Linked DNA regions of Methylomonas sp. 11b. The protein of the gene in region 1 interacts with the protein of each later gene in a pairwise test. Links are inferred from orthologs where the notes say so. Each region holds a gene or a part of one and is shown in the gene's direction. Other genes may lie near its edges. The genes, in order: gyrB and gyrA.

What was found.
Region 2: the proteins of gyrB (region 1) and gyrA interact in binary tests that used the Escherichia coli proteins (3 or more experiments, as listed by UniProt). The link is inferred for Methylomonas sp. 11b from one-to-one orthologs.

The regions. Positions count from the first base shown.
Region 1 is NZ_KI911557.1:3,152,884-3,168,432, forward strand. What follows is about bases 1-3,073. They hold gyrB (DNA topoisomerase (ATP-hydrolyzing) subunit B), read left to right. Parts: upstream 1-370; coding sequence 371-2,776; downstream 2,777-3,073. Other genes in these bases: recF (DNA replication/repair protein RecF), read left to right, coding at 1-250; METH11B_RS29175 (ATP-binding protein), read left to right, coding at 2,923-3,073. In the rest of the region: more of METH11B_RS29175, read left to right, coding at 3,074-4,074; METH11B_RS0115230 (plasmid partitioning protein RepB C-terminal domain-containing protein), read right to left, coding at 4,359-5,240; METH11B_RS0115235 (plasmid partitioning protein RepB C-terminal domain-containing protein), read right to left, coding at 5,243-6,142; METH11B_RS0115240 (recombinase family protein), read right to left, coding at 6,139-7,704; METH11B_RS28620 (hypothetical protein), read right to left, coding at 7,845-8,300; METH11B_RS0115245 (Fic family protein), read left to right, coding at 8,361-9,455; METH11B_RS0115250 (restriction endonuclease), read left to right, coding at 9,964-10,647; METH11B_RS0115255 (ATP-dependent nuclease), read left to right, coding at 10,667-11,578; METH11B_RS0115260 (3'-5' exonuclease), read left to right, coding at 11,571-12,056; METH11B_RS28625 (hypothetical protein), read left to right, coding at 12,219-12,389; METH11B_RS28630 (helix-turn-helix domain-containing protein), read right to left, coding at 12,429-12,596; METH11B_RS0115270 (helix-turn-helix domain-containing protein), read left to right, coding at 12,668-13,132; METH11B_RS28635 (TnsA endonuclease N-terminal domain-containing protein), read left to right, coding at 13,300-13,947; METH11B_RS0115280 (YicC/YloC family endoribonuclease), read right to left, coding at 14,304-15,155; METH11B_RS0115285 (serine/threonine protein kinase), read left to right, coding at 15,211-15,549. UniProt on the Escherichia coli protein: DNA gyrase negatively supercoils closed circular double-stranded DNA in an ATP-dependent manner to maintain chromosomes in an underwound state.
Region 2 is NZ_KI911557.1:978,180-993,132, reverse strand. What follows is about bases 9,696-12,840. They hold gyrA (DNA gyrase subunit A), read left to right. Parts: upstream 9,696-10,030; coding sequence 10,031-12,640; downstream 12,641-12,840. Other genes in these bases: serC (3-phosphoserine/phosphohydroxythreonine transaminase), read left to right, coding at 12,643-12,840; METH11B_RS0104580 (dienelactone hydrolase family protein), read left to right, coding at 9,696-9,904. In the rest of the region: purL (phosphoribosylformylglycinamidine synthase), read left to right, coding at 1-3,562; METH11B_RS0104605 (sensor histidine kinase), read left to right, coding at 3,757-5,070; METH11B_RS0104600 (response regulator transcription factor), read left to right, coding at 5,067-5,711; METH11B_RS0104595 (HDOD domain-containing protein), read right to left, coding at 5,827-6,657; METH11B_RS0104590 (methyl-accepting chemotaxis protein), read right to left, coding at 6,803-8,554; METH11B_RS0104585 (low molecular weight protein-tyrosine-phosphatase), read left to right, coding at 8,680-9,162; more of METH11B_RS0104580, read left to right, coding at 9,185-9,695; more of serC, read left to right, coding at 12,841-13,722; pheA (prephenate dehydratase), read left to right, coding at 13,734-14,819; hisC (histidinol-phosphate transaminase), read left to right, coding at 14,831-14,953. UniProt on the Escherichia coli protein: A type II topoisomerase that negatively supercoils closed circular double-stranded (ds) DNA in an ATP-dependent manner to maintain chromosomes in an underwound state.

The DNA.
Region 1 (15,549 bases):
AGTTTTGGCACTTATGTTGGCACAAGTGACCTTATTGAATCAGGAAAGCCCATATTCCTGCTGCATCTTAATAGACGACCTCGCGTCCGAATTGGATACAGAAAACCGGGCAAAATTGATAAAATACCTCGCTGGATTGAACTGCCAGGTTTTTATCAGCAGTACCGATATAGCTGATTTTGGTGACTTAAGTTCAGTAGAAAACTATAAATGGTTTCACGTGGAACAAGGCGATGTAAAACAACTTTAATGTTTCACGTGGAACAAATAATAAAAATTAACAACTCCCATCACACACGATACAACGGCTTCATGTGCGATATGAAAGCCAGGCATCGTTGCGGTAAAACACAACACAATGGATATACCCATGAGTGAAAATTACGACAGTTCGAATATCACAGTACTTAAAGGATTGGATGCAGTCAGAAAACGTCCCGGCATGTACATCGGCGATACCGATGACGGCTCCGGCTTGCATCACATGGTATTCGAAGTCGTCGATAACTCCATCGACGAAGCATTAGCCGGATACTGCAAAGGCGTCGATGTCGTGATTCACGAAAATGGCTCGATATCCGTTTACGATGATGGTCGCGGCATTCCGGTTGATATACACAAAGAAGAAGGCCGTTCCGCTGCTGAAGTGATTATGACTATCCTGCACGCCGGCGGTAAGTTCGACGACAACGCCTATAAAGTCTCTGGTGGCTTACACGGCGTAGGCGTCTCGGTAGTAAATGCCTTGTCTGAAGAGCTAACGCTGAAGATTCGTAAAAACGGCAAGCTGCACATGCAAAAATACATCCTCGGCGAGCCAGTAGCGCCCTTAGCCGTGATAGGCGACTGTGAAGGCAGCGGCACCTACATAAACTTCAAACCCAGCCCTACGATCTTCACCAATATCGAATTTCACTACGACATCCTCGCCAAGCGTTTGCGCGAACTGTCGTTTTTGAATTCTGGTGTAAGAATCTCCCTCCGCGACGAAAGAACCGGCAAAGAAGATGTATTCGAATTCGAAGGCGGCATCAGCGCTTTTGTCCAGCATCTGAACAAAAACAAAACCCCGCTGTTTGAAAAAGTCTTCCACTTTATCGCCGAAAAAGAAGGCGTAACGGTAGAGGTGGCGATGCAATGGAACGACTCCTACCAAGAGAACGTGTTCTGCTACACCAACAACATCCCGCAGCGCGACGGCGGTACGCATTTGGCCGGATTTAGAGGTGCATTAACCCGCACCATTAACCAATACATCGAAACCAACGGCCTGGCTAAAAAAGAGAAAGTGGCCACCACCGGCGACGATGCACGCGAAGGCTTGACCGCGGTGTTATCGGTGAAAGTCCCAGATCCTAAGTTCTCCTCGCAAACCAAAGACAAACTGGTTTCATCGGAAGTAAAACCGCTGGTCGAATCGACCATGAACGAAAAACTGCAGGAATTCCTGCTGGAGCAACCGCAAGTCGCCAAAGCCATCGTCAACAAGATCATCGATGCAGCTAGAGCCCGCGAGGCCGCTAGAAAAGCCCGCGAAATGACCCGCCGCAAAACCACGCTGGATATTGCCGGCTTACCCGGAAAACTCGCAGATTGCCAGGAAAAAGATCCAGCCCTATCCGAACTGTTCATAGTGGAAGGGGACTCGGCGGGCGGCTCCGCCAAACAGGGCCGTGATCGCCGCACCCAAGCCATCCTGCCGTTGAAAGGTAAAATCCTTAACGTGGAACGCGCCCGCTTCGACAGAATGATTTCATCGGAAGAAGTGGGTACCCTGATTACCGCGCTGGGCTGCGGTATCGGTAAAGACGAATACAACATCGACAAACTCCGCTACCACCGCATCATCATCATGACCGACGCGGACGTCGACGGTTCGCACATTCGTACCCTGTTACTGACCTTCTTCTATCGGCAATTGCCGGAGCTGGTCGAGCGAGGCCACATCTACATCGCCCAACCGCCTTTGTACAAAGTCAAAAAAGGTAAACAAGAACATTACGTCAAAGACGACAACGCTTTAAACCAATACCTAATCCAACTGGCTTTGGATAAAGCGCAATTACAAACTGATGCCGACACCCCGGTCATCCAAGGCCAAGGCCTGGAAAAGCTGGCGACAGAATTTGCCGACGTGATGAGCATCATCAATCGCCTATCCAGACGCTACGATGACCTGTACTTGGAGCAAATGACCTACATGCAGGTGTTAAGCGACGACATCAAAGCCGATCAGCAAAAGCTGCAAGCCTGGTTCGATTTGCTGCAAAAAAATCTGAACGAGGGCGGCCACAAAGCCATATTCAGCACCCAGCTAAAATATCGCGACAGCGACGACTTTGATATAGAAGTTAGCAAGCGCCTGCACGGCATTACCAAAAGCTTTGTCCTGCATGCGCCGTTCTTCGCCGGCAATGATTATCAAAAAATCGCCCGCTTCGTGGAAAAAACCCTCAGCATGTTCGGCGAAACCTCGGTCATGCGCATGGGCGAGCGCGAACAACAAGTGGATACCTTCAAACAAGCGTTCGAATGGATGATGAAAGAAGTCAAAAAAGGCCAGCATATCCAGCGCTACAAAGGTTTGGGCGAAATGAACCCGGAACAACTCTGGGAAACCACCCTGGACTCCAACAGCCGCCGCATGCTGCAAGTCACCATCAATGACGTAGTCGCCGCCGACGAAATCTTCACCACCCTAATGGGCGATGTCGTGGAACCACGTCGGGATTTCATTGTGAAGAACGCCTTGGATGTGGCGAATTTGGACGTATAGCTGTTGTCGAATGCCACAATTAATGAAAAGTGTGCCAAATAAGTGAAAAACTAATGACACAAAAAATGAAAAAATCCGAAACTTTCTCGCTTCTGAAATTTTAGGTTGGACTTAAACAACTTTTTTTGTTGGGATGCCCTTTCTAAATGATTATAGGTGGAATACCCGACAAACTTGGCAATCGGTATGAAGCCAAATGGCTGGTTCGCTGCCTGATGGACGTAATTGCCGGTAAGGCAAATTGGCTTAAATTTGAAGGCATTGATACCGAATATCAAGGTTTTGAATTTGCCCTTTCGCGTGGCGATAGTACCGAATGGCATCAGACAAAGATCAATGCGCCTTCCGGAAACTGGACGCTCAATGTTCTAAATCGTGAAGGTATATTGAAGGCGTTTTCAGAACGGCTATCGGTAGATCATAACGCGCATTGTTTTTTTGTTTCGCAAGACGGTGCTAAAGACTTCAGGACGCTGACAGACAAAGCCCACTTAGCCGAGTCGTTTAGTCAATTCATTGACGATGCACTTGCGAAAGAGGAAAGAGATGAGACATTTCCGAAACTCTATGGTTTTTGGTGTCAAACACCAGAAATTGCATTTGAATGGCTAAAACGCTGTCATGTCGAAGTCATGCCAGACAGACAGCTAGACGCTATCAATGAATCATATGGCGATCTGTATTTCCAACAAGGAGGTAAATCCGCCTTTCCCCTGCTGCGCGACATTCTCGAAAAGAATTTCAATAAACAATTATCGACCGAAACGTTTCGTGAAATCCTGAAACAACAAAGCGTTTTGATATTTAAGGAATGGGCTTTCGATCCCACTATCCGACAACGATTGCACGAAGAAACCGATGCTTATCTCGGCACCTACTCCCCTTTCGGCGCCGGTAATGAAATTATTACAAGGCCGCAGACACAATCACTAATTGACGAACTGCTAACTGACAATGGGCCTGAATTGATTTTACTTGCCGGTGTTGCTGGTTCGGGAAAATCTGGAGTAGTTCGCGCTGCCATCGAAGATCTTCGGCGACTTAATATTCCCCATTTGGCGTTTCGAGTCGATCACCATTTACAGTGTGTTAGTCGTGAAGCATTAGGAAAAAAATTGATTGGGCGAGAGGAAAGTCCAGTCACTACCTTGAAGGGGACTTTCCCACTCATCGAACCAGCTACGAATTCCCGTTTCAGTTGTTGCACCGCCTGCGCTAGTCGAATGGTCAGTGCTACGGCATCACCCTTGCGGCCGCGACCCGAGCGGCCAATATGCAGTACGAAAAGCCTGGCGTGATGCCAGGTATTACCAATGGGCAGATAGGGGTCACGGCCAATGGCGCAGGAAAGATAGGCCATGAAGTTTGCCGCAATCGCGTAGGGATTGGTCTCTGTTTCAGCACTGCCTGCCCTCGCCACATCACCCACCAACCCATATAAACAGGTTTCGGCGGGTTGAGGTGGATTTCGATGTATCTCCAAATCGTCATGATTAGGCGTAGCTGGAACAAAATCTTGTTCGTCATGTAATGTATTGCAAATCATGGTTTGCCCGCTCATGGCCGTGTCCGACAATGCACATTATTTATCCAGCGATACCGTCTGGATGATGTTTTCAAACTCGGCCAGTACGTCAGGCTGATGAAGCCGCAGGTAACGCGACACTTGCGGGTTATCGAGTAGTTTGGACAAATATCCCTTGGCCAGAACCAAATTTAGAATGACCTCACCATACGTTTGCTCGACCAATTTGTACTGCCCATGTAAATTAGTCATTTCTCGTTCCATTTTGCTGATTTGCTCGGGCGTTACGCCATTGATTCGCTTGGCTTTGCTGGGTTCGACCAATAAATTGTCAGGCGTCGCCATCAACAATGCCTGGGCGTAGGGCACGGTCAAATTGTTGGCTGACACCATAAGTTCCACGCATTCCAATTGTCGAATGGGTTTCATTTTCCGCAGCACCGGACTCACATAAGCCGAGAATTCCTGGTCCTTCAAGAGCTCAACTACCTCAGCGCATAAGCCATCCAGTAAATTGAGCTTTTTGTCCACGAAACTGATATCCATGTTCAACGCAATGGCGAGCCGCTCCCGGGAGACACCGCGTTCCACTGCTCGACGAATCATGTAATGTTCATGCACGGTAGAAAGCCGGTTGATACGATTGTTGAAGGTATAGGATTCGTCGTCAGTGGCTATGAGACAGGGGGCATCGTCATATTCAAACTGGCGCAGCACCATCAACCGAATATGGCCATCCAGCAGAATGTGGTGCCCCGTCGCTTTATTAGCCTTGCCGATGGTCAAAGGCTCTATCAGGCCGACTTCGGCAATTGATGATTGAATTTGCTTAAACTTCCGGGAGTTCAGCAAACCCTCTGGCGTTTTTCGAGAAGGTAAAATCCGATCGAGCGGAATCACCAATTGTGACATTTCAAAACCGAGGGGTAATTCTGTCACAGCTAATGGCCTCCCGCCGATACACGCTCTGCCAGGTATTTCGGCAGCGTTTCCAAGCTTTCGGCGCGCAGCAATGTTGTAAAATTTTCATCCGCGAGCAATTCTCGCAAGGCGCCGACGACGAACATCAGACGTTGTTGGGCAAATTCCGCCTTTTTGATCATCAGTTTTTGGCGGTCGACTTCCTTTTGATAACTTCTCACCAAGCTGATCGTCGTAACCTCTTTGGGCGTTTTGCGCGGGGCTGCATGTGCGATGGATCGCCCTAGACTTTGGCGTTGTAAAATAACCTTCCGCGCCTGAGTCAACTGCTTGCCTCTTAACTCACCCGATTCGTAAGCCTCCTGGAGAGCGACTTGTACATCTTTTTCGGCGTTGCCGACGTTTGCAATTTCTAGCGCGGTATTTAAAGGGATTCGTCCGCTTTCAACGGCGACAATCAACCGCTCTTCTCCTTGATCCAGTAACATCAAAATGCCTTGGACATAACAGGCGCTTAACCCCGTTTTTTTGGCAATGATTGCCTTGTCATAACCCTGATCCCTCAATTGCTGAATGCCGGCCAATAACTCAAGCGGCCGACATTGGCGGCGGGCAATATTTTCCGCCAGACTCATGATGAAAGCTTCTTCATCGTCGACTTGAACGACTTGTGCAGGGATTTTGGTTTCACCGAGTTCTTGATAGGCTTTGAGGCGCCCTTCGCCACAAATCAGCAGGAATTGATCCTGACCATCAGCAGTGCGGCGGGGTGTCACCGTAATAGGCTTCTTGAGGCCAATGGTTTTGATGTTGTTTACGATCTCGCCAAAGATTCGATGATTGCGATCGCGCGGGTTGAGTACCACAATCAGTTCAAGGGGAATCATGTGGACACTACCTTGCCGATGTTGTTTGGTCATGCCGCTCTCCGGATCCGGCTGCGTTCGGCCATGCCGTACAAGTAATCAAGTGTGTGGAACCTGTAACTTTCGAATTCAATGCCGTTGTGTTCACCGAGACTGATCTTGGGTATGCCGAAATCCAGCTTCGGCAATAAGTAGTAATCCAGAGGCGCCTGATTAGGTTGGTCCAAACGGACTACGATGGTGATATCTGGGGCTAAGCTGGTATCGAATCTGACTTTCCAGCGATAATGGCCGTTATCGAGAGACTGGCACCGAGCTAGGACAACAGAGACTGAAAACTCGTGATTAATCAGCAGCAGATCGGTGGCCGGATCGCGCTCGACACTGGCATCGAGGTTGGCAATTTTCTGTTCGGTTTGCAAAACAATCTGCGGGTGGAGGCGGCGAAGGAACTGATTCACTTCGAGATAGCGGTAATCCCGGTCAGGGTTAAAACCGACGGTTTGGTAGGCACGGATCAGACTGCCGAAGTGGTGAACGTAGGCGGCTTTGGACGGCATGTCATCGGCTTCGTCGATGATCAGCCCGGACAGGAAGCCTCGGCGTTCGTAGAGATTGCGCAGTTTTTCGATCAGTTCGTCTTTGCTGTATCGATGTGCCCGCGCCCGAATAATGCCTTGCGCCGTGTAGAACAGCTCCGGGGAAACGATGCCTTCAAAAGCGCCTTCCTTCTTGATCCACATGTCGGGTGAATTGACGATGCGGAGCTTTTTTAGCTTGAAGGATATGCGGTTGTAAATATTATTCCCGATGTACTTCTCGTTGCTTAGGACTTCGCGGACGGTACCGCGCGTCCAGTGACGATCCAGGTCGGTACGGATACCTCGCTCATTAAGCCGATTGGCTATTTCGGTTTCGCTGATGCCTTCATCAACAAACCATCGATACATCTGATTGACGAACTCAATTTCATTATCCGGACCCGGCATCAGAATGACTCGATCGGTCTGTAGACTTTTATGTTCGCCTCTGGCCAGTTCGCCTTTGTGTGCGCCCGATTGATCAATCAATACCCGGCGTAATCCATAACCGGCAGGTCCGCCTTGGCGGAAGCCCATCTCTATCAGTCGGCACTGCCCCGCAAATACTTTGGTGGATAGTTCGCGACTGTATTCGCCGGCCATCGCGCGTTTGACGCCTTTGACGATGGTGGATACCGGTGAGCCGTCGTTTTCGAACTGCTCAGCGCAATAGGCGACCTGGATGCCGGCGCGGCGACAAATATATTCGTAGTAAGCGGATTCGTCGGCATCCTGAAACCGCCCCCAGCGACTAACGTCATAAACCAAGATGACTTGAAATTCCTGAGTACCGGCTTCGACATCCTTGATCAATTGCTGTAAAGCCTGTCGACCATCAATCCGTAATCCGCTTTTACCCTCGTCAGCGTAAGTTCGCACGATTACCAGGTTACGTCGGGCGGCATATTCTCGAATTTTGTCACCCTGATTTTCCGTGGAATATTGTTGGTATTCCGTCGACATCCGCACGTATTGAGCGGCTTTAAGTGCAGGAGGATGCCCACTATCGGTTTCATTGGTATCGTCTGATTGCATAGCCCATCCCGTAAGCGCCAATTTGCATGTTGTCCTTGTTCAGCCTGATCCAAAGCCAGTCAATTCGGATCAGATGTGTCCAGTTTCAAGGACTTATTTACGTGTAACGGTAATATCAGCCATTGGTAATGTCTATCAGGTCATCTCTTTGCAATTTTCACGGAACCCGAGCAAACACAGGCATGCACCGTGATCTCTACGATCCACACGTCCATCTTTGCAATAGGGTCGTCTGACTTGCGGCTCAGCTGATAGATGCCTGGAGGTACTGAATTAACAGGGATTGACGCATCCCTCTTTGCAATTGAGCGGGTAGTCGCTTGCCGATTTCGTCCCCGTTGCAAAGCTCGATTTCGCTCGACATACTTTGGATGTGATTTGCGATATTGACGCCAATAGTCCGGATTGCGATCAATCCAGGCCTGCTGTGCGCGATTCTGGTTATCTAGATAATCTGGGTCATTCTGCAATTTGTTCCGCTGCCACTGCTTTTTACGTTGGCGCTGGCAACCGATAGCTGAGCAATAGGATTGATGTGGGGTTTGTGGTCGAGGCTGAAATAGCTGGCCACATGCAGGGCATTGTTTGTTCTCCATGAAACACTCCACGCAAAAACCTGTATAGAGCATGGAATTGCCGCTTTTGGGTGTAAATGGGTGTATTTATGGATAATGGGTGTTATTGGGCGTAAGATTGGTCACATGATAAATTCTGACACCATCCAGATTACCCCGGAGATTCTTGGCTTAATCGCCAAAATTGATGAGTTCAAAGGTGCCTGGCGTGCATTGGGCACACTGGCGCCTGATCGCCTTTCCGCATTGCGACGAGTCGCAACGATTGAAAGCATCGGGTCATCCACTCGCATTGAAGGCAGCAAATTATCGGACCGCGATGTTGAGCGCTTGTTGTCGAATTTGCAGATCAAGACCTTTACCACACGAGACGAACAGGAAGTGGCGGGTTATGCCGAAGTCATGGATTTGGTATTTGCTTCCTGGGCGGACATGGCGCTGACCGAGAACCATATCAAGCAATTGCACCGCGACCTGCTGGTCTACAGCGAAAAGGATGCCTGGCATCGTGGTAACTACAAATCGTCCTCCAATAGCGTGGTTGCTTTTGACGAAAACGGATTGCAACTTGGTGTGGTATTCGAAACCGCTACGCCCTTTGATACCCCAAGATTAATGACCGAATTGGTCACGTGGACTCAGGAAGAACGCAGTTTAGCGCAATTGCATCCGTTGCTATTGATTGGTTTGTGGGTAGTTATTTTCCTTGAAATCCATCCTTTTCAAGATGGTAATGGCCGATTGAGTAGGGTGTTGACCACATTGCTGCTTTTACAAGCAGGTTATAGCTACGTGCCTTATAGCTCGCTGGAAAGCGTCATCGAAATGAACAAGGAAGCCTACTATCTGGCGTTAAGACAGACCCAGGGAACGATTCGAACCGAAGCGCCGAACTGGCTACCTTGGCTTTTGTTTTTCTTGCGTTCGCTTGCCGAGCAAATGCGTCGCCTCAACAAAAAAGTTGAGCGTGAAAAATTGGTTCTGGCGCCGTTGCCCGAGCTATCGCTGCAGATTGTCGAATTCACTCGAGAACACGGTCGCATGACGATGGCAGATGCCATCAGACTAACTGGAAGTAGTCGAAATACCCTGAAACAACATTTCAGGGCGCTGGTTGAGCAGAGACACCTCAATCAGCTTGGTAGTGGTCGGGGTGTTTGGTATGAGCTTCGCTGACCCAAAATGGACCGCGGTTCAATTTCGGAATCGAGGAATTGAACTCCTGCCAAACTAGCCTGCATCGACCCGCAATAGCTGAGCAGACGCGGTTTGTTTCAAGTGGCGCACCACCCCAATTATCAAAGCCCAACTGATCTCAGTTGGACTTTTTTATTGCCTGTTACTGCGAGTTCATGCGGGTTTATGCACACGGAATGTGTTACTAGATTGGTTTATTTTTTGTAAGATATTGAATTTTAATGATTAAAATCAATTTATCAAAAATTATGAGATTTTGTTAGGTTTGAACCATTAATTATGAGATTTTTTAAAGAAATGAAAATCTCATAATTAATGCAACTGGTTGATTTTTATGAAGGTCAGTTTTTCAGAAATTATGAGATCCGACAGTGTTTGTCAGATCTCATAATTAATGAAATAAATCTCACAATTGTGAAATGAAATCTCAAATTTTATGAAACGAATCAGTAAAGACTAGTTTGGTAGATTAAGTGGAAATTTTAAGTTGAATTTTCCAGCTGACATTAAAGGCTGCATGAAGGACTGCATTTTGTCGCTGTTTTGGCCACGCAAGGAAATCGTCGGTTTCTTTGAGAACCTTGACCACTTGCGCCAACTGCAGGAGATTCGAGATTCCAAGATCAAATCCGATCGTGAACGACGTGTCTTTCAAGACGCCGTTCGACAGCAGCCGACCGCTTCGCTGGAACAATTACGCAGCGAATATCTCGATCTGCTTGCAAACAAAACGTCACGACAGCAGCGCGGCTACGCACTAGAACGTATCCTCGCCGAACTTTCCCGTCTAGAAACGACGGAAGCGTTCCGCGTCAACGGAGAACAAGTTGATGGTGCTGTGAAGTTTGACGGAGAGCATTACCTCATTGAGGCCAAGTGGCAGGAGAGGTCTGCCAGCAACGAGCCGGTTTATCAGTTCGCTGGAAAGGTGGCAGGTAAGCTTTACGGACGTGGACTGTTCATTTCCGTGAACGGCTTTAGTCCCGAAGTAATTCACAGCCTCGTCATCGGCAAAGAGATTCAGACGCTCTTTGTTGATGGCGAGGACCTAATTCTAGTGTTGGAGGGACACCTTACCATGCGTGACATGATCGACCGCAAAGTGAAAGCCGCTCAGACCAGAGGCCTCATCTATGCGCATCCGATCTCAGGTTCTGAGAAAAAGATCTAGAGGAAGAGACAAGACTGTTATGCGACTAAGCCGTATCATTATCAAAAACTTTAGAAACTTCAAGCACCTTGATATCAGACTTGGCGAGCATGCTGTTGTTCTTGGTGAGAATAAGGTCGGCAAGACCAATCTCCTGTTTGCACTTCGGTTGATCCTTGATCCAACACTTCCCGATTCATTGCGTAAGCTGCGCCTTGATGACTTTTGGGATGGGCTGACCCGCCCACTGAAAGCGGAAGACATCATTGAGGTGTCCGTCGAGTTTCGGGACTTTGAAGGCAACGAGAATCTGTTGGCGGTACTAGCAGATCACTTGGTGAAGCCAGACCCGATGGTAGCGCGAGTTACCTATCGCTATCAGCCAGTGCAGGGGCTTGAAAGAGCACCGCGTAGCGAAGCGGATTACGAATTCATTCTCTTCGGTGGAGATCGGCCAGAAAACTCGATCGGTTATGAATTAAGGCGATGGATGCCGATGGACCTGTTCCCGGCCTTGCGCGACGCCGAGTCTGACCTGGCGCGTTGGTCGAGGTCTCCGCTGAGACCATTGTTGGATCGAGCTGCTAAGACGGTGGATGTGAAAGAGCTCAATGCGATCGCCGGCGAGGTTCACACAATAACTTCAAAGATTGCTGCACTCCCTGAGCTTTCCAGTGTCGTCAGCCAAGTCAACGATCAACTGATTACCATGGTAGGCGATAAACATGCCGTGGAAACAGCCCTGGGGTTTTCGCCGACTGATCCGGAACGTTTACTGCGCGCACTGCAAATGATGATCGATGGTGGAAAGCGCGGTGTGGCCGAGGCCACGCTTGAGCGAGTGGCTCATGGATGCAGCACGTTGGTGCTCGGGAGGTTGGCAGACTGGAGAAGTGTCTCTTTCTCAGCTGCTAAAAGCATGGCGGCGCATGTACCGCTCAGTGATGAATGAGTCCGAATTGTTGACCGCACGCAAGCACTTAATTACGGCCCTGTTTTCGCTACGGGGCGGCGCGTTGCCTTTGCACCGTTGGCTCTTGGCGCTACGTCGTGATGTGCTGAATGAAATGCTCGAACAAGAGCCTGGTCTCGCCGACGAGAAAGACAACCTCGAAGAACTGATAAATGCCGCAGCGAAAGGTGGGATTTTGCAGGGTTTCACGGTCGAAATCTTTGGGAATCAGGGTAAGAGTCCGGATCAGCTCAACTTGATGACGCTGCACAGCTCGAAAGGGCTAGAGTTCCAAGCGGTCATAATGATAGGGTTGGAGAATGGTGTATTCCCAAGTGGGTTGGATAGAACCGACGAGCAGTTGAAAGAGGCATCACGCCTTTTCTATGTTGGCTTAACCCGTGCTAAAACACAGGTTCATCTTATCTACGATTCCGTAGAATCACCATTGATTACTTCCATTAGAGCGGCTACGTAACTGAAATTAAATGAGTTTTTATTGTTGAAACTGGGTTTTACTACCTAAGTAACAGCCTCTTAAGTGAAGAAAATTTTCCAGTAAGCCATTTCAAACCCAGCTCTACAACTGTAACGAAGGTTTGTCATCGCCGATACACCAATTATTATTGAACGCCTGCTGGTGGACATCGACGAAATCGTCCGGCTGGTGCGTTTTCCCGGTTGGCAAAATACCTTGGCCGGCGAGCGGGAGGTCAAAAAGGCGCTACGCAAATCCTTGTTCAAATACAAACTGCATGCCGATGAGGAGCTGTTTGAGAAGGCGTATAGCTACATTCGACAGTATTACTGAGTACTTCCGATCTAATCGAATTTGATCCTTAGGTCGTATTTATCCCTTTTGAGATTTCAACATCTCCGCCGGCGAGACCGATAACGCGTCCGCCAACTTGCAAATATTCAGCAGGGCAATATTTCGTTTTCCCCACTCTACTCCGCCTAAATAACTTCGTGCCATGCCGCATGCCGGTGTGAGCTGTTCTTGAGGCCAGCCACGCATTTTTCTGAGTTGGACCTTGTCCGGTAAAAAAGCTTACTTGTCAGGTAAAAATACTTGACAAATAATTTTTTTTGAAAATTGAATTTGCAAATCAGAAAAAAATTCATTACCCTCGTCGCATGTTACTTGGATTAGGAAGCATTGTGACCCCATTCGGTCTCTTTTTAGAGAAAATCAGGCGTAGTCGCCAATTGCAACAAAAACAATTGGCTGCAGACTTGGGTGTTCAGGCTTGTTACATCAGTTCACTGGAAAAAGGCCGAAAAGCACCGCCATCGAAACAAGTATTGAATAAGCTGATTATCGCTTTGGATTTGGACAAAGATGAGCAAGCTTCCTTATGGGACAGTGTAGAACAGTCCCAAAAGTCATTTCAATTACCGGATGGCATGATGCTTGTTGAATATCGGATGATCAACGAATTGCGGAAACAACTGGGAAGGTTAACCGAATTACAAGTTGCGATAATCTTGAATGTCCTCGCCCTAGGTACACCTACAAGTAAACAATCCAAAGTAAGGAGAATCGATATGTAAAGTGCAGCACGGAACAAACCAGTCGGCTTGCCCCGCACTGCAAGCGAAGTAGATACCTCGCCCTCGGAAAGCTTAGTATCTCCCCGCTCGTAGTTCTCGTCAAGCCTATCCTGGCACAACTTACCACTAACAGAAAAAGTCATTACCGAACACGGTAAGGAATCGTTATGTCTATAAATTCGTATGGTGGGCGCAATAGCGCCGGTCAGGGTGCCGCATTGCGCCTGAATATTACGCCACAACCCAAAGCGGAGCGGGCAAGAGAGCCCGTGACACGGTCTCGTGGACTGGTCCGTGGTCAACACTCATCGACCAAGATGAATTGCATGATTGGGTGGGAATCACAACTGGAACAAAAAGCTTGTTACCACTTTGAGTTTTCCCCAGTGGTCAAGGCATTTAGAGAGCAGCCGCAAACCTTCTACCTACCAGCCTCAATGGGAATGTTCCGATATACGCCGGACTTTGAGCTGATCTTGCATAACGGCGAAATTTGTTATGTTGAAGTAAAGCCGTTATCTAAGTTGTTCACGCCGAAAGTACTGGAGCGGCTACAGGTAGCCCACCAGATTCTAGCCGAAAAAGGCTACCACTTCATCGTCTTGACCGAAGACGAATTGAATTTTCCCCATCGAATCCGGAATTTTTCAAATCTAAGACCGTACCTGCGTTTCCAGATTCCCGCTCATATTTCCGAACAGGCCAAGGCTTGGGTGGAACAGGCAACTGATCCAACCTTGGAGGCTTTAAGTCGATTTTTGGGTTTCCGGTCTACGGCCTTTGCCCTTCTTGCGCAATTGCATAGCTGCGATTAGTAACCCTGCCTTTAAATACCGTAGGCTTTAACGCCCTTGAGGGAACAGAGCCTGTCGAAGGGCGCGCCAGCCTGGGCTTCGATGAGCTTAGCCCGAACGGAATACCGGTGATAAATAGGGCCGGGTTAATAAAAACGTGTGCAGTTTCTCGGCTTTGCGTCAGCTGGTGGTCCGGCCGCTTTGTGGTGTCGTAATCAAAGGCTGGCGTTTAACATCGGCAAAAGGTTGATCGAGGCATTCCCATGCTCGTCTGTCAGGCGCTCCCCAGGGATAACATGAAACTGCCAGGCATAAAAAAGCCGCGATTTACGCGGCCTCTGGTGTGGTGTCGAAACTGTCCGGGACAGTCTGAAACATCATTCAATATTCTGAATTTGCTCTCGCATCTGCTCGATCAGCACCTTCAAATCGATGGAAATCTGCGTCATTTCCCGGTCAGCGGACTTGGAGCCCAAGGTGTTAGCCTCCCGGTTCATTTCCTGCATTAAAAAATCCAGACGGCGGCCGGTGGGTTCCGGTTGTTTCAAGGTGCGCAGCACTTCGGCGACATGGGTTTCCAAGCGATCCAGTTCTTCGGCCACATCAAGTTTTTGCGCCAGCAACACCAACTCCTGCTCCAAGCGATCAAAATTAGGTTCGGCCACCATCTCCAGCACCCGGCTGGTAAGCTTGCTGCGTAGGTTATGCAACACATCCGGCATACGTTTGTGGGCCGCTTCGACCAACAAATTAATCTTTTGGCAGCGGTCTTCCAGAAGTTGCGCCAGTTGCGCGCCTTCGCGGGCGCGGGTTTCCAGCATTTTATCCAGCGTTAAGTCCAGCAACTGGACAATTTTTTCGCGTAGCGCTTCCTTGTCGGTTTCGGTTTCTTGTTGCACTCCCGGAAACGCCAGCACCTCTAATGCGGAAAACGGCTGCGGATTGCTCATCAACGCTTCGATACCCGCGGTAGCCGTCAGCAACTTTTCGATTATTTCCCGATTGATATTGAAGCTGTTATCGCTGGCTTGCTTTTTGTAACTCAAGGCGCATTCGATTTTGCCGCGCTTCAGTTTGTCGGCAATCAGGCGGCGGGCGTCGGCTTCCACAAAGCGTAGTCGCTCGGGCAACTTGACGCTAAGATCGCTGTAACGATGGTTGACCGAACGTAATTCGCAAAGGATGGTCAGATTGTCGGCGCTTATTTCGCCGTCCGCGAAAGCGGTCATGCTTCTTATCATTTTTCACCTATAATCGTTACGCTTAACCCGCCCAGCTTTGCACATGGCCGAATACTACGATCCAGAAACTTATCCCAAGGAATGGAATTACCTTCAATCGGGAACCATTATAGATCAGTACATGATCGAGCGGGAATTGGCGCATGGTGGCTTTAGCTCGGTGTATCTGGCCAGGCAGTTGGCCGATCAGATTCAGGTAGCGATTAAGGAATATTTACCCCGCAAGCTGGCGCACCGCACCTGGAATAATCTGGTCGTACCCAATAATGAGGAGGCCAAGACACTGTTCATGCGCGGCCGCTCGTTATTCTTTGAAGAAGCCAAAGTGCTGGCGATGCTGAAGCACCACAATATCGTCGATGTGATTAATTTCTTCCAGGCC
Region 2 (14,953 bases), 2.2 Mb from region 1 along the record:
GTCGGCGGTAAAACGCATTGAGCGCGGTATCGAATATCGCTTTACCACTACCGATACTTTGAGCGATGCCGTTAAACACCAACTGGCGGCTTTACTGCACGATAGAATGATCCAACAAGTGGTTTACGATCAGGCTGAACTTGATTTGTTTGCCGAGTACGATCCCCAGCCCTTACAAACCGTGGCTATCATCGAGCAGGGCAGGGATGCGTTGGTTAAGGCCAACGCTGAATTAGGCATGGCCTTGTCTACCGATGAGATCGATTATTTGACCGAGAGCTTCATCAATTTAGGCCGTAACCCGACCGATGTGGAACTGATGATGTTCGCTCAGGCCAACTCTGAGCATTGCCGGCATAAAATTTTCAACGCCAGTTGGACGATAGACGGCGAAGAGCAAGCCAAGTCTTTGTTCGCGATGATCCGCAATACTCACACTCTAAACCCGCAAGGTGTGCTGTCGGCCTACAGCGACAACTCGTCGGTGTTGGAAGGCCCTACAGCCAAGGTGTTCATCCGCGATGCAGCTAATAACTACGCCTACGGTTATGTAGAAGAACAGGCGCACATGTTGATGAAGGTGGAAACCCACAACCATCCGACTGCGATTTCCCCGCATCCCGGCGCAGCAACCGGTTCCGGCGGCGAGATTCGCGACGAAGGCGCCACCGGTCGCGGTTCGGCGACCAAGGCCGGCTTGACCGGTTTCAGCGTCTCGCATCTGAAAATCCCCGGCTTTTCTCAACCCTGGGAAGCGGATTACGGCAAGCCGGAGCGCATCGTCTCGGCGTTGGACATCATGCTGGAAGGGCCAATCGGCGGCGCGGCGTTCAATAACGAATTCGGCCGGCCCAATATCGCCGGTTATTTCCGCAGTTTCGAACAACCGGCTGAAACTGGCGAAGCGAACCAATATCGCGGCTACCATAAACCCATCATGATTGCCGGCGGCATGGGCAACATCCGGCCGATGCTGGTCGATAAGCAGGCGATTCCGGCAGGTTCCTTAATCATCATCCTGGGCGGTCCGGCCATGTTGATCGGCTTGGGCGGCGGCGCGGCCTCCTCGCAAACCTCCGGAGAAAGTGCGGCGGAACTGGATTTTGCCTCGGTGCAACGCGAAAACCCGGAAATGGAGCGCCGTTGCCAGGAAGTGATCAACCACTGTAATTCCTTGGGCGAAGATACGCCTATCGTCTCTATCCACGACATAGGCGCCGGCGGTTTGTCCAACGCGGTGCCGGAAATTATTCACGATTGTGATCGGGGCGGCCGTTTTGAATTGCGCAAGGTGCAGAACGCCGACAAGGGTATGTCGCCGATGCAAATCTGGTGCAACGAAGCCCAGGAACGCTATGTGGTGGCTATCAAACCTGAGTCGCTGGAACTGTTCGAATCTTTTTGCAAACGCGAACATTGTCTGTATGCGGTAATCGGCGAAGCGACTGATGCCGAGCATCTGACGCTGAGCGACGAATGGCTTGGGGGTAAACCGGTTGATCTGCCGATGTCGGTATTGTTCGGCAAGCCGCCGAAAATGCATAGAAACGTGCAGCGTTTGACCAAGAATTTGCCTGACTTGCAACTGGACAAAGTCGAATTGGCCGAAGCGGTGAAACGGATCTTGGCGTTTCCGGCCGTCGCGGACAAGAGCTTCTTGATTCACATCGGCGACCGCTCAGTGACCGGGCTCGTCGCTCGCGACCAGATGGTCGGTCCTTGGCAAGTGCCTGTAGCTGACGTCGCGGTCACGGCTTCCGGCTTTTATGCCCACACTGGCGAAGCGATGGCGATGGGCGAACGCACGCCATTGGCCTTAATTGACGGCCCGGCTTCCGGCCGTATGGCGATAGGTGAGGCTTTGACCAACTTGGCGGCGGCTCGCATAGGCAAGCTTAATGATGTCAAATTGTCCGCCAATTGGATGGCTGCTTGCGGCAGCCCCGGCGAAGACGCGGCGCTGTTTGATACCGTTAAGGCAGTAGGCATGGAATTGTGCCCGGAATTGGGCATTGCGATTCCGGTCGGCAAGGATTCGCTGTCTATGAAAAGCGTCTGGCATGACAAGACCATGACCTCGCCGCTGTCTTTGATTATCACCGCCTTCGCGCCGGTGCATGACGTTCGTTGTACACTCACTCCCGAGCTGAAAAATGCCGATAGCGTGTTGCTGTTGATCGATCTTGGCCGGGGCAAGAACCGTCTCGGTGGTTCGGTGCTGGCCCAAGTTTACAATCAGCTCGGCAACCAGGCACCGGATCTGGACGACGCCGGTTTGTTCAAGCGTTTCTTCGATACTATTCAAGCCTTGAACGAACAGGGGCTGATTCTGGCTTATCATGATCGGTCGGATGGCGGCTTGCTGGCGACGGTAGCCGAAATGCTGTTCGCCAGTCGTAAGGGCGTCGATCTGGATATTTCCGATTTGGGTAGCGATGTATTGGCGGCCTTGTTCAACGAAGAGTTGGGCGCAGTGCTGCAAGTGAAAACGGCGGAATTGGATCATGTCGCACGAATACTGGATCAGGCAGGACTCGACGAATTCACCCATATTGTCGGTAAATTAAGCTCTGATCAAAGGTTGCGTATCGTTCGGAACGGCGACGAAATCTACAGTGCTGAGCGTGCGGCATTGCAACAAACCTGGTCGGAAGTCAGCTTTAGGATGCAGGCCTTGCGCGACAATCCGGATTGTGCCCAGCAACAATTCGAGCGTATCGCCGACGACAACGACCCAGGCTTGTCGGCTCAGTTGACTTACGATATCAACGACAATGTCGCTGCGAGATTCGCGGATGCGGTCCGACCCAAAGTCGCGATTTTGCGGGAGCAAGGTGTCAACGGCCATGTGGAAATGGCGGCGGCCTTCGATAGAGCTGGTTTCGCGGCAATTGACGTACATATGACCGACATCATCGGCGGCCGTGTGTCGCTGGCGGATTTTACCGGTCTGGTGGCTTGTGGCGGTTTTTCGTATGGTGACGTGCTCGGTGCGGGCGGCGGCTGGGCCAAATCGATTTTATTCAACCCGAAAGCGCGTGATGAATTTGCCGCGTTTTTTGCGCGTCCCGATACGTTTGGTTTGGGTGTTTGCAACGGTTGTCAGATGATGTCCGGCCTGAAGGAGATTATTCCTGGCGCTGAACACTGGCCGCAGTTCAAACGCAATCTATCTGAACAATTCGAGGCGCGGGTAGCGTTGGTCAAAGTGCAGGCTTCACCGTCGATCTTTTTTCAAGGCATGGCTGGCTCTATGCTGCCGGTCGTGGTGGCGCATGGGGAAGGCCGCGCCGAGTTCGATTCCCAAAACCCTGCCGGAGCCGAAGTTGCGATCAGTTATGTCGATAACTACGGCAATGAAACCGAAGCCTTTCCGGCCAACCCGAACGGCTCGCCGCTTGGCATTACCGGTTTAACCACCGCCGACGGTCGTTTTACCATCATGATGCCGCATCCGGAGCGTTGCTTCAGAGCGATACAAAACTCCTGGCATCCGGCTGAGTGGCTGGAAGAGGGGGCGTGGTTGCGGATGTTCAGAAATGCCCGGGTTTGGGTAGGCTGAGTCAAGGCCGAGGCTTTCGTTTGCTTAAATATGAATCCTTTAGCGTCGAGTTGGTGTACGACATATCCTGAGCCCTCTATGTTTAAAGGGCTGCACTTTGCAGTTCTTACGGCCAGGAAATAAATAAGAATTTTTCCTATAGCTGTGTGGGAAGCTAGGCTGGATAATAGAGGGTTTTCAACGCACTCCGCATTATGAGCCTTCGCTACCAGATTATCTGTCGCATCCTGCTGTCTTCGGTTTGTATTTTGGTATTGGGCGGGGCGATTGCGGTCTGGCAAGCGCGCCAGGCGGTCGAGAAGGAGGTCGATGCCTCGATTCATCTGGCCTTGCAACTGATTACCTTGGGCATTGCCGATACCCCAGTATTTCAACAAAGCGACGATTTATCCCGCTTCAGCGCGTTGCGGCAAACGCGGCATTTGAGTATCCAATTGCAAAAGCCGGATGGACAACTGATCCATTTCGCTGGCGAAAATCAACCGACCAATCCCGAAGAAATGCCTCCTAGCTGGTTTATCCGCTTGGTAAAGGGCGATTATCCCAAGGTAGAGCACCAGTTGAATATGCAGGACGGCAAGTTGTTGACTCTGATCATTCAGGCTCAGCCGCTCGATGAAATCACCGAAGTCTGGCAGGAAAGCGTGGCGTTTTTTGCGTCGATTTCCTTGTTAACGATGTTGACTTTTCTAGCGGTCAATCTGGTCTTTAATAAGTCTTTGAAATCGATTGCGGTCATCGTCGATGCCTTGCGCCTGATCGAAACCGGTCAATATCGCCAACAATTGCCGCCATTTTCCACACAGGAATTCGATGATATTGCCAACGCAATCAATCATATGACGGTGGAGCTTGAGAAAACCCGCCAGGAAAACCGGGCCTTGACGCAGCATTCGTTGGCGATTCAGGAAGAAGAACGCCAACGCCTGTCTCAGGAATTGCATGACGAGTTCGGCCAATCCCTGACGGCTATTAAAGTGATGGCGGTAACCGCGGCACATCGCAAAGCCGACGCCGCTAAAATAACCACAACAATCTCGGAAATTTGCGATCATTTAATGACCGTGGTGCGTTCGATGATGCAGCAATTGCATCCTTTGGTTTTGACCGAGTTGGGATTGAAGGCCACCTTGGAAGAGATGGTTAATCATTGGTCGGAACGTAATGCCGACCTGCGGCTGACGATTCGCTGTAGCGACGCCGTGGACGGTTTGGATAAAAATCTAACCATTCAGGTATTTCGGGTGATTCAGGAGTGTTTGACCAATGTCGTGCGCCATGCACAAGCGCATAGCGTGACTATCGACTTGGAAAAGCTCGATCTACCGCAGGCCTGTTTACAGCTTAAAGTGCAGGATGACGGGCGAGGTTGTGATTTGCAGACTACCAGTCAAGGCTTTGGTTTACTGGGTATTAAAGAACGCATCAAGTCGCTGGATGGCGAGTTGCAGGTGCTGTCTCGTCCTGGCTCAGGTATGTTGGTTAATGCACGAATCCCGCTCGTATGAATAACAAGATAAAAATCGTGTTGGTGGACGACCACTTGGTGGTGCGGGCTGGCTTTAAAATGCTGTTGGCGGCGGGGGATAGTGTCGAAGTAATAGGCGAAGCCGAGCGTGGTGAGCAGGCTATTCAACTTTATCAAGAATTGCAGCCCGATATGTTGGTGATGGATTTGTCCATGCCGGGGATTGGTGGCTTGGAAACTATTCGGCGGATCATTCAGCGCGACCGCGAGGCGAGAATTTTAGTTTTTAGCGTGCATCACGAACAAGTGTATGTCAGCCGGGCCTTGGCAGCGGGCGCGCAGGGTTATATCACCAAAAATAGCGCTCCCGGTATTCTTGCCGAAGCGATAGCGGCAATTATGTCCGGTCAGCAGTATGTCGAGCGCGGTTTGGTCAAGGGCGGCGGTGAAGAACGCCAGCACACCGGTTATCACGCGATAATCGCCGGTTTCTCTGCGCGCGAGTTCGATGTATTTAGTTTGCTTGCCCAAGGGTTGACGGTGCATAAGATCGCCGATCAACTGTGTTTGGGTCATAAAACCGTGGCGAACTACGCCACGCAAATCAAGAAAAAGCTCCAGGTGGACACTACCACCGAGCTTGCTCACATTGCGGTCAATTTGGGGATGACGGCGCGCTGATACTCGGTTTTAGGGTGCGGTGGACTCTATGAGGCGGGGGGTTAAATAGCGAGACTGGTATGGCAATCGTTCAGGCAAATAAATTCGTCTGAACGATTATTGAAAATTATGTTTTTTAATCCAGAAGGCCGTCGAGTTCAGATTTAGCCGCTAGAACATCCGGCAGTTTTTCCTTAAGGAGTTGCTCCGATAGGCCTAAAAGTGCGGTTAATTGATTGGGTAACGAGGCTAAAATCTGATTTTCATCCAAACCCTGATCTTGGTAATCGCTGATTGCATGGGCGAGGAAAACTGTGCAAGCTAACTTGTTAGGCGTCTCCGCGGCCAAAGGTTCCGCCGATTGCTCGATGGTTTCGACTAATTCGTCGGCAAATTTCCAGCGACGGCAAAGTTCCGCGCAGACCGCCGGGCTGGTGTAGCCCAAGCGCCTCTTCTCAATTTCCAGTCTAACGTTGCCGTTTTTCACATGCTGATCAATTTCGTTGGCTTCGCGGGGGCTGCCAATGTGAATCAGTAGGTTGCCCAGATTGCTGATTAGCCCGGCTGTATAGGCGATGTCGGCCGCCAGACCCGCTTGGGCCGCGAACCATTTTGCATAACCTGCTGTGCGAAAACTATTCCGCCAGCTTTGTTTGACATCGAAATTATCCAATTGCGGTACCACACCGACAATCCCGGATGCGATCACCAATGTTTTCAGCTGGTTCATGCCCAGTAAGGTGATGGCTTCATCTATAGAGCCAATTTTACGGGATAAACCAAAATGCGCGGAGTTGACCAAACGCAGGATTTTTAAAACAATCACCTGCTCTTTTTCCACGTTTTTGGCTATGTCGAGCATATCCGCGTTGGGATTGTTTAGCTGATTGATGAGGGATCTTACGACTTCGGGTACTTGCGGAATTTTGTGGATCTGGTCGAACAGTTGGTTCATTTTTGTGGGCATGTCTTCATCCTTAAGCTACGAAACTGTAATTATTCTTAGTGAATTATAGCCAGCCTCGGCGAACAAACCTTATAAATTTAAACCGGTTCAGGGCCCGGCGCCGCCTGAATGCAGGTTACGCCGGGCCAAACGGATAGCGGTTTAGCTAGGTCTTAAAGTTCCCAACCATGGAGCGCAACTGATTCGCCAGGTCAAGTAACTCGTGGCAGGCATCCGCAGTGTTTTTCGCGCCGATCGAAGTCTCTTCGGATACCCGGCTGATATTGCTGATGTTACGATTGATTTCCTCGGCAACTGCGGTTTGTTCCTCGGCAGCGCTGGCTATCTGGTTATTCATATCGTTAATGGTATCGATACGTTCACTAATAGTGGTTATCGAACCACCGGCGGATGCGGCTTGCTCTACGCTGGAGTTTGCGCGGCTTCTACCGTTTTCCATTACTGCCACGGCCTGTTTCGCACGGTCCTGCAAGCGTTCTATAGTCTTTTGGATTTCCAAAGTGGAGTTTTGGGTACGGCTGGCCAGGGTTCTGACTTCATCCGCTACTACCGCAAAGCCTCGACCTTGCTCGCCAGCTCTGGCTGCTTCTATGGCGGCGTTCAATGCCAGCAAATTGGTTTGTTCGGCAATGCCTTGAATGACTCCCAATACCTCACCGATGCTGTTACTGTCGTTTTCCAGCTCGTGTATCACATTGGCGGCATTTTCCACTTCAGATGCCAAGCTGTTAATACCATGCACGGCATCTTTCACGATGTTTTTGCCCGAAGACGCTTCGCGGTCGGCGATTTCCGCTGCTTCCGATGCTCTAACGGCATTTTTGGCGACTTCTTGCACCGTCGACGTCATTTGCTTCATCGCATTGGCCACCAATGTGGTTTCGTGCAATTGCCGCTCGACACCGGCTTGAGTCGATTGGGTGATATTGGCAAGCTTGTGAGAAGAGCTGGCCAGTTTTTCGCTGGTGGAACTGATCTGGTCGATGGTTTTGGCTATTTTGCGCACGAAGGTATTAAAACTCGATGCGATCCAGGCAAACTCCGATTTGCCGCTCGCATCCAGACGAGCCCGCAGGTCGCCCTCGCCACTGCCTATGTCTTGCAGCTTCAAAGCCAATGCCGTCAGCGGACCGATGATGATTTTGCTCATCGTGAAGTAGCCGGTAAAGCCAATGATGATCAGTGTTATGCACAAGAAGCCGATAGCGTAAAAGGTATTAGTCTTCAGCTCGGCAAGGGCTACGCTGAATGGGGTGACGATTTCGAATGCGCCATGTAAGTCGCCGGCGTGGCGATTTTCCATCGGATATCCCAGTAAATCTTGGCCCTTCTCGTTATTCCAGAGAGTTTGCGAGGTCTTGGGGTCGCCATGACATATTTCGCATTGCTTGACTAATTTGACGGGGCGTAAGTAGCGGACTTCCTGTTTTTCTTCGTCTACGAAGCTATAGTCTTGGGCGGAAGGGTTGCTTCTGAAAAACTCCAGCGCTTGACGTTCGATGTCATCGGCGGCGTTTCGGGGATTTCTGGGGTTAAGAGACGGCGCTTTGAAACGAAAGCCATGCTCTTTGGCTTCCGCTTCGATGACGTCCCAAGCATTGGCTGTCGGCACGGTGGCGACCACCAGTTCTCTGGCTTTTGAGCTACCTTTTTGTTCGACCAATTGCATGAGTTGCTCAGGCGTGTAGATGCCTGCTTCCCATTTTTTTACGACATTGTCGCGGATTGATTCGGACAAAGTGAGTAGTTGCCGCGAGGCTTTGATTTCCCGGTCAATCAGCTTTTGTTTCTCAAAGCTTGAGTAAACAACCAAAATCGCTATGCCTAAAAGTGTTAGCACCGACATGGTTATAGAAACCACCTTTACCCCTACAGAATGCCAGTTCATCATCAACATTCGAAACTCCCCTAAAATACGCTTTAAATTTCTTGTATTAACTGTCTTTCCAGTACCGTCCTGAAGACATGCCAACCGAGTATAGCTTACAATTTAGCGTCATCTATTCTAAAAACTTAACAACTATGCGGAAAATCAAGGTTTTGTTTGTGTGTATGGGTAACATCTGTAGATCGCCCACCGCGGAAGGCGTTTTCTCTCATTTGGTGACTACAAGAAACCTGGGGGAACGCTTTCAAATAGATTCCGCGGGTACCCACGCCTACCACATTGGCGACGCGCCCGATCTGCGTGCGCAAAAAGCCGCTCGAGACAGAGGGGTTGAATTGAAGCATCTGCGGGCGCGCAAAGTTGTATCCGCAGATTTTGAAGCGTTCGATCACATACTGGTCATGGACGACGAAAATCACGCCATATTGAAAGAAGCCTGTCCGATTGATTTGAGCCATAAGATTCGGCATTTTCTCGATTATGCGCCGCACTTGAATCAACGCGAAGTGCCAGACCCTTACTACGGTGGTAGTTATGGTTTCGAGCGGGTACTGGATATGGTCGAAGAGGCATCGGCGGGATTTTTGCAAGCATTGCAACAAACTGGCGAGCTGTGATTAACGGGATAGGAAAAAGCTTATGGCAATAATGTCGAACACCGTCAGTTACCTGGATCGCGACACGGTGCTGGAAGGTTTTTTTGCTTATGACGATGCAATTATTGGGCAGAGACCGGTGGTGCTGATCCATCATGCTTGGGGCGGACGAGACCAGTTTGTGGCCGATAAGGCTCTCAAATTGGCGGAACTGGGTTATTTGGCGTTCGCTACGGATATGTACGGCAAAGGCGTCCTGGGGAAGACGCCGGAACAAAACGCCGCATTGATGCAACCCTTCATACAAGATCGGGGGAAATTGCAACAGCGCTTACGGGCGGCGCTATCCACTGTCAAACTAATGCCATGGGCCGACAACGCTAGGATTGCGGCGATAGGTTTTTGTTTTGGCGGTTTGTGTGCGCTGGATTTGGCGCGGATCGGCGTGGATATTCGCGGGGTTGTGTCGTTTCATGGCTTGCTCGGTGCGCCTGAAAATATCCCGAACCCCCAAATCAAGGCTAAGGTACTGGTGTTGCATGGCTATGATGACCCCATGGCCTCCGCTGAGCAAGTACTTGCCTTGCAAGACGAATTAACTAAGGCAGGTGCGGACTGGCAGTTGCATAGTTACGGCCACACGATGCACGCGTTTACCAACCCTGTGGCTAATAATCCCGATTTTGGTACAGTTTATCAGCCGATTGCTGATCGCCGGTCTTGGCAAGCGATGCAAAACTTTTTGACCGAGATTTTTGCCTGACGGCAGAGGGTGGCGTTTGCTATAATCGACGGCTTTATAAACCTGTTAGCCATGCGTAAATGGAATTGATGCTTCAGGCTAACCCGTCGATCGATAAGCTTTCGACTGCACTGGAACCACGGACCCATGTCAGACTTCGCTAAAGAAATTATCCCCGTCAATCTCGAAGACGAGATGAAACAATCCTACCTCGATTATGCCATGAGCGTCATCGTCGGCAGGGCACTTCCCGATGTCAGAGACGGCCTCAAGCCGGTGCACCGTCGCGTGCTTTATGCGATGAACGAACTAGGGAACGATTGGAACAAACCCTATAAAAAATCCGCGCGTATCGTCGGTGACGTGATCGGTAAATACCACCCGCATGGCGATACAGCCGTTTACGACACCATGGTCCGCATGGCTCAGCCGTTTTCTTTGCGGTACATGTTAATTGACGGTCAAGGTAACTTTGGTTCTGTGGACGGTGATTCGCCGGCGGCGATGCGGTATACCGAAGTGCGGATGTCGAAAATTGCCCATGAATTACTCGCTGACCTGGACAAGGAAACCGTGGATTTCGTCGCCAACTACGACGAATCGGAATCCGAACCTACCGTTATGCCCACCCGAGTGCCAACCTTGTTGGTCAATGGCTCGTCGGGTATCGCGGTTGGCATGGCGACCAATATTCCGCCGCATAATCTCAGCGAGATTATCAGCGCTTGTTTGGCCTTGATCGAAAATCCCGATCTGACTATTCCGGAATTGATGCAAATCGTGCCGGGACCGGATTTTCCAACCGCCGGTATTATCAATGGCGCCTCCGGTATTTTTGAAGCGTATGCCACGGGCCGTGGCCGTATTTACCTGCGCGGCCGCAGCCATTTTGAAGACATAGGCGATAGCGGCCGCCAAGCCATTATCACCACTGAGCTACCTTACCAGGTCAACAAAGCCCGCTTGTTGGAAAAAATCGCCGAATTGGTCAAAGAAGGCAAGCTAGACGGTATCTCGGGCCTGCGCGACGAGTCAGACAAGGATGGTATGCGCATGGTCATCGAATTGCGCCGCGGCGAGGTGCCGGACGTGGTGCTGAATAATCTGTACAAACAAACCCAGATGCAGACCGTGTTTGGTATCAACATGGTGGCGCTATACGACGGTCGCCCGCACCTGATGGGTCTGAAAGAGATTCTCGCCGCATTCGTCGATCACCGTCGCGAGATAGTCACCCGTAGAACGATTTACAACTTGCGGAAGGCGCGGGAGCGGGCGCATATCCTCGAAGGTTTGGCGGTAGCCTTAGCTAACATCGACGAAATGATCGAGTTGATCAAATCTTCGCCGAATCCGCAAGAAGCTAAAGTGGGTTTGCTGGCGCAGACCTGGAAAGCCGGCTTGGTGGCTGCATTGCTGGATAGAGCCGACGCCGACCGTTCGAGGCCCGATGATTTATCCGTTGAGTTTGGTTTGGCGGATGGTGCGTATCGTTTGTCGGAAGCCCAGGCCCAAGCAATCCTGGATTTGCGTTTGCATCGTTTGACCGGTTTGGAACAAGAAAAAATCGTCAACGAATACAAGCAATTGCTAGAGCTGATCGACGAATATCTGCATATTCTCGGCAACGATGTGCGCTTGATGGAAGTGATCCGCGAAGAGCTGGAAGAAATCAAAACCCAATACGGCGATGCCCGCCGCACCGAAATCGTCCAGGATTACTCCAATCTATCCGCTGAAGATCTCATCACCGAAGAAGATATGGTGGTGACGATGTCGCACGAAGGTTACGTGAAAACCCAGCCGCTCAGCGATTACAAAGCCCAGCGTCGCGGTGGTCGCGGTAAGTCGGCGACGGCGACGAAGGAAAATGATTTCGTTGAAAAACTGATCATCGCCAATACCCACGATACGATTTTATGTTTCTCGTCAGCGGGTAAAGTCTATTGGTTACGGGTGTTTAATTTGCCGGTCGCCAGTCGGGCATCGCGCGGTAAGCCTTTCGTGAATTTGTTGCCGTTGGAAGAAGGCGAGAAAATCAATGCAATGTTGCCGGTCCGTGAATACAGTGCCGACAAATACATTTTTATGGCAACGTCTTCAGGTACCGTGAAAAAAACCCCGTTGCCTGAATTCGAACGTCAACGCAGCAACGGTAAAATCGCGATAGATTTAAACGAGAATGATACGTTGGTGGGCGTAGCGATTACCGACGGTCAGCAAAACGTATTGTTGTTCAGCAGCGACGGCAAAGCGGTCTGTTTCAACGAAACCGATGTGCGCTCGATGGGCAGAACCGCTACCGGGGTGCGTGGCATTCGCTTGCAAGAAGGTCAAAAAGTCATTTCGCTGATTATCGCCAGCGAAGGCACGGTGTTGAATATCACCGAAAACGGTTACGGCAAACGGACCAAGCTCGAAGAATTTACCCAGCATAGACGTGGCGGTCAGGGTTTGATAGCGATTCAAACCTCTGAGCGTAACGGCGCAGTGGTCGGTGCGGTATTGGTCAACGATACCGACGAAATTATGCTGATTACCGATGGCGGCATTTTAGTACGCACGCGGGTGAAGGAAATTTCCGTGGTCGGCAGAAACACCCAAGGCGTCACGGTGATTCGTCTGGATAAGGGCGAAAGAGTCGTCGGCGTGGATCGCATTGATGGTCTGGGCGATGAAGACGATGACGCCGAAGGCGATATTGACGAAACCGATGTTCCAGCAGATAGCGCCGAACAAGGCGGAGAAGAGGAATAAGCATGGCAAGGATTTACAACTTTAGCGCCGGCCCGTCGATGTTGCCGGAATCGGTGTTGTTGCAAGCTCAACAAGAGATGTTGGATTGGCAAGATAGCGGCATGTCGGTGATGGAAATGAGTCATCGTGGTAAGCATTTCATGGCCATAGCCGAAGCGATGAAAAACGATCTGATCGAACTGCTCGGCATTCCTGCTAATTACAAGGTACTGTTCCTGCAAGGTGGCGCCAGCGCGCAATTCGCGATGATTCCGCAGAATATTCTCAACGGTAAAACCAAGGCCGGTTATGCGAATACCGGCGCATGGTCGACTAGTGCAATCAAGGAAGCAGGTAAATATTGCGAAGTACAGCTTGCGGCTACCTCGGAAGCGGAAAAATTCACCACTATTCCAGCGTTCGATACCTGGAATATCGATAAAGACGCTGCTTATCTGCACTACACCTCTAACGAAACCATCCACGGCGTAGAATTTTCCGAAGTGCCTGATGCCGGCGATTTACCGTTGGTGTGCGATATGTCCTCGAATATCTTGTCGCGTCCGGTCGATGTTAGCCGCTACGGTATTATTTATGCCGGTACGCAGAAAAACATGGGGCCGTCCGGTGTGACCGTGGTTATCGTTCGGGACGATTTGGTTGGCTTGGCACCGAAAACCGTGCCGGCAGTGTTCGACTACCAGCAACAGGCAAAAGCCGACTCCATGTTGAATACGCCTGCCACCTATAACTGGTATCTGTTGGGATTGGTGCTGCAATGGCTGAAACAGCAAGGCGGTATCGCAGCCATCGAGCAGCAAAATATTCGTAAAGCCGGCAAGCTATACCAGGCTATCGATGAATCCAGCCTTTATAGCAATCCGGTGGTGAAAGACTACCGCTCCAGAATGAACGTGCCTTTCGTGTTGGCGGATGCGGCGCTGGACAAAGAATTTTTGGCGTTGGCCGAGAAAAACGGCCTTAGTACGCTTGCTGGTCACCGCTCGGTCGGGGGCATGCGTGCGAGTATTTACAACGCCATGCCGGAAGCCGGGGTCGATGCCTTGATCGATTTCATGGCCGAGTTCGAACGTACTCACTAAACAATCCAAAAATGACGGCGATTATTCCTTTATCGGAGCTGCGCGAACGTATCGACGCGATTGATCAGCAAATATTGCAGTTGATCAATCGACGAGCGGAGTGTGCTATTGAAGTAGCCAGAACCAAAATGGCAGAAGGTGAAACCGGTAGTTTTTATCGTGCTGATCGCGAAGCTCAAGTGTTGCGTAAAATCAAAGAGCTGAATCCAGGCCCGTTGAGTGATGATGCGTCTGTGCATCTATTCCGGGAATTGATGTCGGCTTGTTTGGCCTTGGAAAAGCCCTTGGAAGTGGCGTTTTTAGGGCCGGTCGGTACGTTTACTCAGCAAGCAACTTTCAAACACTTTGGCCACGCCGTCAAAGGCATCCCGGCCGCTACGATTCCGGAGATTTTTCTGGCTGTGGAAACCGGTCATTGCCAATTCGGCGTGGTGCCGGTGGAAAATTCCACCGAAGGCGTGATTGCGCATACGCTGGATCGCTTCATGACCACCTCACTGCAAATTTGCGGTGAAGTCGAAATTCGGGTGCATCAAAATCTGCTCGGCAAAATGGATACGTTGGCGGCGATTAACGAAGTTTATTCGCATCAGCAATCTCTGGCGCAATGTCGGCAATGGTTAAATAGCTATTTGCCTGGTGTGCCTTGCACGGCGGTCAGCAGTAATGCCGAAGCCGCCAGACTAGCGTCTTTGGACCACAATAAAGCCGCGATAGCCGGCTTGATGGCGGCCGAATTGTATGAGTTGAACATCATCGAACAGCATATCGAGGATGAATCCAACAATACCACGCGCTTTATCGTCATCGGTAAGCAGCAGCCGGCATCCACCGGGCTCGATAAAACCTCCATTTTGGTATCTACCGGCAATCAGGCTGGCGCGCTACATAAAATTCTGGGGCCGTTTGCCGAATACGGCATCAGCATGGCGCACATAGAGTCCCGGCCATCGCGGCAGGGCTTGTGGGAATACGTGTTTTTTATTGATATTGATGGTCATCGAGATGATCCTGATGTTGCCAAAGCCCTGGAAACCCTGCAAAACAACGTCAAAATGTTGAAAATCCTCGGCTCTTATCCAAAAGCCGTCATTTAAATCTTAGGTCGATGAACAAATTTTTAGAACTTGCTACTGCCGGCGTTCAACAGCTGGTGCCTTACGTGCCTGGCAAACCGGTTGAAGAATTGCAACGCGAGCTGGGTATAGCAGAAGTCATTAAGTTGGCGTCC